DNA from 2 places in the Peribacillus sp. R9-11 genome. Region 1 is predicted to be linked to the other one. Evidence: a T-box and tRNA genes for the amino acid it is inferred to sense, from the RefSeq annotation. Region 1 holds a T-box; the other holds one or more tRNA genes.
What was found. The T-box of region 1 lies ahead of alaS (alanine--tRNA ligase). A T-box ahead of a tRNA ligase gene usually reads a tRNA of that ligase, here a tRNA-Ala.

Region 1 (3,465 bases):
GACAAATTCACTTCCAACTTTAATGTCGCCTAATACTCCACCTTGAATCTGCATGGAATCCACATCTTGACGAGCAGAGCGAGCACGTTCACGCTGTGCTTCCATTTCTTTTTCGAAGCCAGATTGATCAATCGTCATGCCTTCTTCTTCCGCATATTCTTCCGTTAATTCGATTGGGAAGCCGTATGTGTCATACAAACGGAATGCATCGCTACCTGGAATGACTGTGCCGCCTTTTTCTTTTTCTTTTTTGATGACTTCAGAAAGAATAGCTAGTCCATCATGAAGCGTTTCATGGAACCGTTCCTCTTCATTCTTGATTACTTTCGCAATGAATTCTTTATTAACGAGAACTTCTGGGTAGAAATCTTTCATGATTTCACCAACCACTGTCACAAGCTCGAACATGAATGGACGGTTAATGTTGATTTGCTTCGCATAACGAACCGCTCTACGAAGTAGGCGACGTAGCACATAGCCGCGACCTTCATTGGATGGAAGTGCTCCGTCTCCAACAGCAAATGCTACTGTACGTATATGGTCGGCAATGACTTTAAATGCCACATCATTTTCTACATCGACACCATATTTCACATCAGAAATTTCTTCAACAGCTCTAATAATTGGGATGAACAGGTCTGTATCATAGTTTGTCGCCACATTTTGCACGACTGAAGCCATACGTTCTAGACCCATGCCTGTATCAATATTTTTCTTCGGAAGCGGTGTATAAGAACCGTCAGGATTATGGTTAAATTGAGAGAACACAAGGTTCCAAACCTCTAAATGCCGTTCATTTTCGCCACCTGGATATAGTTCTGGATCATTCGGGTCATCACCATATTCTGGGCCACGGTCATAGAAAATCTCCGTATTCGGGCCACTTGGACCTTCACCGATGTCCCAGAAATTCTCTTCCAAACGAATGATTCTTTCAGCAGGAACACCGATTTTTTTATTCCAAAGCTCAAATGCTTCGTCATCTTCCGGGTGGATTGTCACCGCTAATTTCTCTTTGTCAAAGCCAATCCATTTTTCGTCGGTCAAAAATTCCCATGCCCATGTGATTGCTTCTTCTTTGAAGTATTCACCAATTGAGAAGTTACCAAGCATTTCGAAAAACGTATGATGACGCGCAGTTTTCCCCACGTTTTCAATATCGTTTGTACGAATTGCTTTTTGTGCATTTGTAATTCTTGGATTTTCAGGGATCACCCGTCCATCAAAATATTTCTTTAACGTTGCTACCCCAGAGTTAATCCATAGCAATGATGGATCTTCATGAGGAACCAATGACGCACTTGGTTCAATGTTATGGCCTTTTTCACTAAAAAAATCTAAATACATTTGGCGGATTTGAGCACCAGTTAAATACTTCATCTATATATCCTCCTTTAAAATTATGTAATTTTGAGCACACAAAAAACTCCCATCCCAAAAACAGGGACGAGAGTTAACTCGCGGTACCACCCTGATTATGGACGTAGAAAAAGCCTTCGTCCATCACCTTCATAAAAGCCTTAACGCGGCATGACGGCAGGTATTAGCTGCTCTCCGGACTAGCTTTCTGCTGCTCTTCACCTTGAAGTCCCTTTCAGCCAGGGGGACCCCTCTCTTTTAGATGGACTTCAGCATACTTCATCCTTCAACGAATTATCTTATGTAATGGATTATATTCACAAGACTTTTATTTGTCAATAAGGGGCGGCCTCTTTCTGAAGTGAACACGGGCATGAAGCACAAAAACTTTCAGTACAGCCAAGATAGGGATTGAAAGTACCATTCCCGTAATCCCGCCTATTTCACCTCCAGCTACCAATGCAAGCATGATGAAAAGTGGGTGCATATGGAGGCTTTTCCCGACAATAAGAGGTGACAGAATATTCCCCTCAAGAAATTGAAGCACAAGCACGATAACTATTATAATCATCACCATTTTCACAGATATTGTGGCGGCAATTATAACCGCAGGAATGGCCCCGATAATCGGTCCAAAATACGGTATGACATTGGTTATTCCGATAATCGCTCCTAACAACAACGGATATTGCATTCCGACTATCCAAAAAAGAATGGATGAGATCACTCCAATTGCAACACAGACGATAATTTGCCCGCGGATATACCCACCTAGGGAAGCGTCAACATCCCGTACGAATGCACGTCCCTGCTTGCGCCATTTTTTCGGGGTCATATACCAGGCCATTTTTTTTAACGCAGCAAAGTCTTTCAGGATATAAAAAGCAATGAAGGGAATAAGCGCAATCAGAACAACAAAATCAAACAGCTTCATCGCATACTCCATTGCTTTTTCCGGCATACCTTTTAGCCAGCCTTCGAAAAGAACGACCCCTTCTTCAAACCTTTCATGTATCCCGAAAGGCCAGGCCGCCGTTTGATGATTGAGCCTGTCTACCCTGCCTTGATACTGCTCGACCAGCTCAGGAACACTTTCTGACAGCTCACGCACCTGACTAACCATCACCGGAATGCCTTTATAAACCGCAAATCCAATGCCTCCAAAAAACAGCAAGTAAATGATTGTAATCGAAAGCCAGCGATGCATACCTTTCTTATTTAAAAATTCCACAACAGGGTGCAATAAATAACTGATGAATGCACCAATGAGAAAAGGCAGCAGTACTGTTACACTTATAGTTACAGCCGGTCCCCACATAGGCTTCAGTTTCATAAAAATATATATAACAAAAAATAAGAGCAATAAAAAACCAAGCCTATAAAACCACTTGAGACGAATACTCACAAAATCTACACCTCCCGCTCGTTTATTCTTCGAAAGGTGAGAGGTTTTCATACATAAAAAAGAGTGCCCTTAGCATCAGGACACCCATTCCCTTTAAAGTAATGATTTTATTCTTTTGCGTATTTTTTTGATACTTCGGTTAATCATTTTTGTGTTCATCATGTTCATAAGACCATTACGTGAACGTCTAGCCATTGCAAGCACCTCTTCCGTTAATTACATGCTGAAGCGGCGGTCATTTTCCTCAAACAAGTCGTCTAATGAGCTTAAACTTCCATCTTCTTCGACCTGGTGCGTATTAATGATTCCCTCAGAAATGGTCATTTCAATAAAACAATTCCAACAATAATATTGATTTACACCAATCTTCCCAACATCTTTACTGCGGCAATTCGGACAATTTATTTCCAAAATGGACACCTCACTGTTCATAAACTGAAACAATGATGGTATCCTTCCCTAATGTAGGCGGCTGTTTAGATTCAATCACTGTCGTCTCTGAGAAAAAACCATCTGTTGTTTCATACGCTATAATCGTGCCCATTTTTTCCCTAAAATATACATCCTGCAGTAAACCGAGCTCCTCGCCCATTTCTGAAAGAAGCATTCGTCCCAATACTTCATCCTTTGTTAGCCAGATGGAATTATCAGGCACCTTCTTTGGGGTTGACTCCTGTTGTATGATGACAATCCCATCCGGA
Region 2 (3,465 bases), 1.0 Mb from region 1:
GAACACCTTCTTCGGCCTGCTTATGGCCATTGGATTATTCATCAGCTATCTTATTTAATCTCTAAGGACTGAGTCGATTTGACTCAGTCCTTTTTTGCTTCCTATCCAATTTGTTTCCCTCCCCTCCGATTCGGGTAATGAATAAGACACCCATCCAACCATTATTCAAATGAGATATAGACTTTCGAAGGAGTGAAATAAACATGGCAACCAAACAACAAACGCAACATTTAAAAAAAGAACTACTTATAGAAAAAGAAGAACTGAATAATAGGCTAAAAAATGATGAACAATCACTTCTAAATAAAAGTCAGACAGAATCTGTAGGGGAACTATCCTCCTATGACAATCATCCCGCTGACCTTGGAACCGAATTATTCGAAATGGAAAGAAACCAGGCACTAGATGAGCATGCACAATCTGAAATGGAAAAAGTCAAGAATGCATTGAATGCGATAGATGCAGGCTTCTATGGCCATTGTAAAACCTGTGATACTGAAATCCCTTTTGAACGGCTTGAAGCCATCCCTACCACTCTCTACTGTGTCGAGCACGCCCCAGAACGACCGACTATACAAGATCGACCAGTTGAAGAAGACGTACTGATTCCATCAAAGGGAAATAATTTTGAAAACCGTCATGGAAGTGAAATAGTAGATAAAGAAGATAGCTTTGGCGAAGTAGCCAAATTTGGTACATCTGAAACACCTGCGGATTACACGGGCGATCATGACAGCTATAATAATCTTTATAAAACAGAAGATGAAACCGATGGATTTCCTGAAGACTATGAAGGATTTGTAGCAAATGATATCGAAGGAAAAAAAATAAGGGGTATCCAGAATAAAAAGCAAAAGAACTATGAAGATACATTAGATGAAGAAAACGTTGAATCTCAGCTTGGAGACATTCCTTATAAACAAAAAGATAGTTATATCAATGAAGAGAAATAAATAAAAAAAAGAAGCATACAGAATGTATGCTTCTTTTTTATGACCCGTACGGGATTCGAACCCGTGTTACCGCCGTGAAAGGGCGGTGTCTTAACCGCTTGACCAACGGGCCAAATGGCGGAGAAGGAGGGATTTGAACCCTCGCGCCGCTCACGCGACCTACACCCTTAGCAGGGGCGCCTCTTCAGCCTCTTGAGTACTTCCCCATGGCTCCGCAGGTAGGACTCGAACCTACGACCGTTCGGTTAACAGCCGAATGCTCTACCACTGAGCTACTGCGGAACAATATGAATATGGTGGGCCTAAATGGACTCGAACCATCGACCTCACGCTTATCAGGCGTGCGCTCTAACCAGCTGAGCTATAGGCCCATAAATTGGAGCGGGTGAAGGGAATCGAACCCTCATCATCAGCTTGGAAGGCTGAGGTTTTACCACTAAACTACACCCGCGAAATGGGGCGACTGATGGGAATCGAACCCACGAATGCCTGAACCACAATCAGGTGCGTTAACCACTTCGCCACAATCGCCGTAATTTTTGAAATAATGGTGGCTCAGGACGGAATCGAACCGCCGACACAAGGATTTTCAGTCCTTTGCTCTACCGACTGAGCTACTGAGCCACATTTGTATTAAATTTTATAATGGCGGTCCCGACGGGAATCGAACCCGCGATCTCCTGCGTGACAGGCAGGCATGTTAACCGCTACACCACGGGACCTAATAATTGCGGGGACAGGATTTGAACCTGCGACCTTCGGGTTATGAGCCCGACGAGCTACCGGACTGCTCCACCCCGCGACGGTAATAATGAAACGATCTCGCATCAAGTTTTCGTGTAAATTGTTTCTTCCGCTTCCTCTATGTAAAGGTTGTTTCAAAACAACTTGCTGCTTTTAAAGAAATGGAGGAGGTAGAGGGATTCGAACCCCCGCGGGATTTGACTCCCCTGTCGGTTTTCAAGACCGATCCCTTCAGCCGAACTTGGGTATACCTCCGTGGCTAAAAAAATTACATGGTGGACCTTGTAGGACTCGAACCTACGACCGGACGGTTATGAGCCGTCTGCTCTAACCAGCTGAGCTAAAGGTCCTTATATTTATTGGTAGCGGCGGAGGGGATCGAACCCCCGACCTCACGGGTATGAACCGTACGCTCTAGCCAGCTGAGCTACACCGCCAATATAATATAAGTTTTGATGAAAAATGGTGGAGCCTAGCGGGATCGAACCGCTGACCTCCTGCGTGCAAGGCAGGCGCTCTCCCAGCTGAGCTAAGGCCCCATTCATTAGAAATCACGTGGTCGGGAAGACAGGATTCGAACCTGCGACCCCTTGGTCCCAAACCAAGTGCTCTACCAAGCTGAGCTACTTCCCGCAAAAAACATGGTGCGCCCGGCGGGAGTCGAACCTACAACCTTCTGATTCGTAGTCAGATGCTCTATCCAATTGAGCTACGGGCGCATATTAAGATGGTGCCGAGGACCGGAATCGAACCGGTACGGTAGTCACCTACCGCAGGATTTTAAGTCCTGTGCGTCTGCCAGTTCCGCCACCCCGGCACATACGAAAAGTGGAGCGGAAGACGGGATTCGAACCCGCGACCCCAACCTTGGCAAGGTTGTATTCTACCACTGAACTACTTCCGCATGAAAGATGCGGGTGAAGGGACTTGAACCCCCACGCCTTGCGGCGCCAGATCCTAAGTCTGGTGCGTCTGCCAATTCCGCCACACCCGCATAATATAATGGTGAGCCATGAAGGATTCGAACCTTCGACCCTCTGATTAAAAGTCAGATGCTCTACCAACTGAGCTAATGGCTCGTACGTTTAATAATAAAAGATGGTGCCGGCAAGAGGACTTGAACCCCCAACCTACTGATTACAAGTCAGTTGCTCTACCAGTTGAGCTACACCGGCAGGTGTAAAAATGGTGGAGGATGACGGGATCGAACCGCCGACCCTCTGCTTGTAAGGCAGATGCTCTCCCAGCTGAGCTAATCCTCCATATGTGAACTGCTTGGCGGCGTCCTACTCTCACAGGGGGAAACCCCCAACTACCATCGGCGCTGAAGAGCTTAACTGCCGTGTTCGGAATGGGAACGGGTGTGACCTCTTCGCTATCGCCACCAAACAATGTTAACATTTTTTTAAGACATTTATTATTATAACGTCTTTTTGAAAAAATGCAAGAAGAAATTTTCATTCCTTCAAAACTAGATAATAAGAAGGTATTTCATTTTTTAAAGCGTGGTTAAGTCCTCGATCTATTAGTATCAGTCAGCTCCACATGTCGCCACGCTTCCACCTCTGACCTATCAACCTGATCATCTTTCAGGGATCTTACTAGCTTGCGCTATGGGAAATCTCATCTCGAGGGGGGCTTCATGCTTAGATGCTTTCAGCACTTATCCCGTCCGCACGTAGCTACCCAGCTATGCCTTTGGCAAGACAACTGGTACACCAGCGGTGCGTCCATCCCGGTCCTCTCGTACTAAGGACAGCTCCTCTCA

Region 2: it has a tRNA-Ala gene. The T-box ahead of alaS (alanine--tRNA ligase) is inferred to sense a tRNA for this amino acid. The anticodon was not compared.

What each region holds. Positions count from the first base shown of each region.
Region 1 covers NZ_CP133763.1:3,997,370-4,000,834, forward strand. The annotation lists gene alaS (alanine--tRNA ligase) at 1-1,380, opposite strand, end outside; T-box leader at 1,440-1,658, opposite strand; gene RE409_RS19455 (AI-2E family transporter) at 1,688-2,815, opposite strand; gene RE409_RS19460 (hypothetical protein) at 2,981-3,196, opposite strand; gene RE409_RS19465 (PRC-barrel domain-containing protein) at 3,186-3,465, opposite strand, start outside.
Region 2 covers NZ_CP133763.1:5,040,749-5,044,213, forward strand. The annotation lists gene RE409_RS24400 (1,4-dihydroxy-2-naphthoate polyprenyltransferase) at 1-58, shown strand, start outside; gene RE409_RS24405 (TraR/DksA C4-type zinc finger protein) at 204-953, shown strand; tRNA gene RE409_RS24410 (tRNA-Glu) at 994-1,065, opposite strand; tRNA gene RE409_RS24415 (tRNA-Ser) at 1,069-1,159, opposite strand; tRNA gene RE409_RS24420 (tRNA-Asn) at 1,161-1,235, opposite strand; tRNA gene RE409_RS24425 (tRNA-Ile) at 1,248-1,324, opposite strand; tRNA gene RE409_RS24430 (tRNA-Gly) at 1,331-1,404, opposite strand; tRNA gene RE409_RS24435 (tRNA-His) at 1,409-1,484, opposite strand; tRNA gene RE409_RS24440 (tRNA-Phe) at 1,502-1,577, opposite strand; tRNA gene RE409_RS24445 (tRNA-Asp) at 1,600-1,675, opposite strand; tRNA gene RE409_RS24450 (tRNA-Met) at 1,682-1,755, opposite strand; tRNA gene RE409_RS24455 (tRNA-Ser) at 1,860-1,952, opposite strand; tRNA gene RE409_RS24460 (tRNA-Ile) at 1,971-2,047, opposite strand; tRNA gene RE409_RS24465 (tRNA-Met) at 2,058-2,134, opposite strand; tRNA gene RE409_RS24470 (tRNA-Ala) at 2,161-2,236, opposite strand; tRNA gene RE409_RS24475 (tRNA-Pro) at 2,254-2,330, opposite strand; tRNA gene RE409_RS24480 (tRNA-Arg) at 2,340-2,416, opposite strand; tRNA gene RE409_RS24485 (tRNA-Leu) at 2,426-2,514, opposite strand; tRNA gene RE409_RS24490 (tRNA-Gly) at 2,527-2,601, opposite strand; tRNA gene RE409_RS24495 (tRNA-Leu) at 2,610-2,691, opposite strand; tRNA gene RE409_RS24500 (tRNA-Lys) at 2,701-2,776, opposite strand; tRNA gene RE409_RS24505 (tRNA-Thr) at 2,797-2,872, opposite strand; tRNA gene RE409_RS24510 (tRNA-Val) at 2,884-2,959, opposite strand; rRNA gene rrf (5S ribosomal RNA) at 2,971-3,086, opposite strand; rRNA gene RE409_RS24520 (23S ribosomal RNA) at 3,203-3,465, opposite strand, start outside.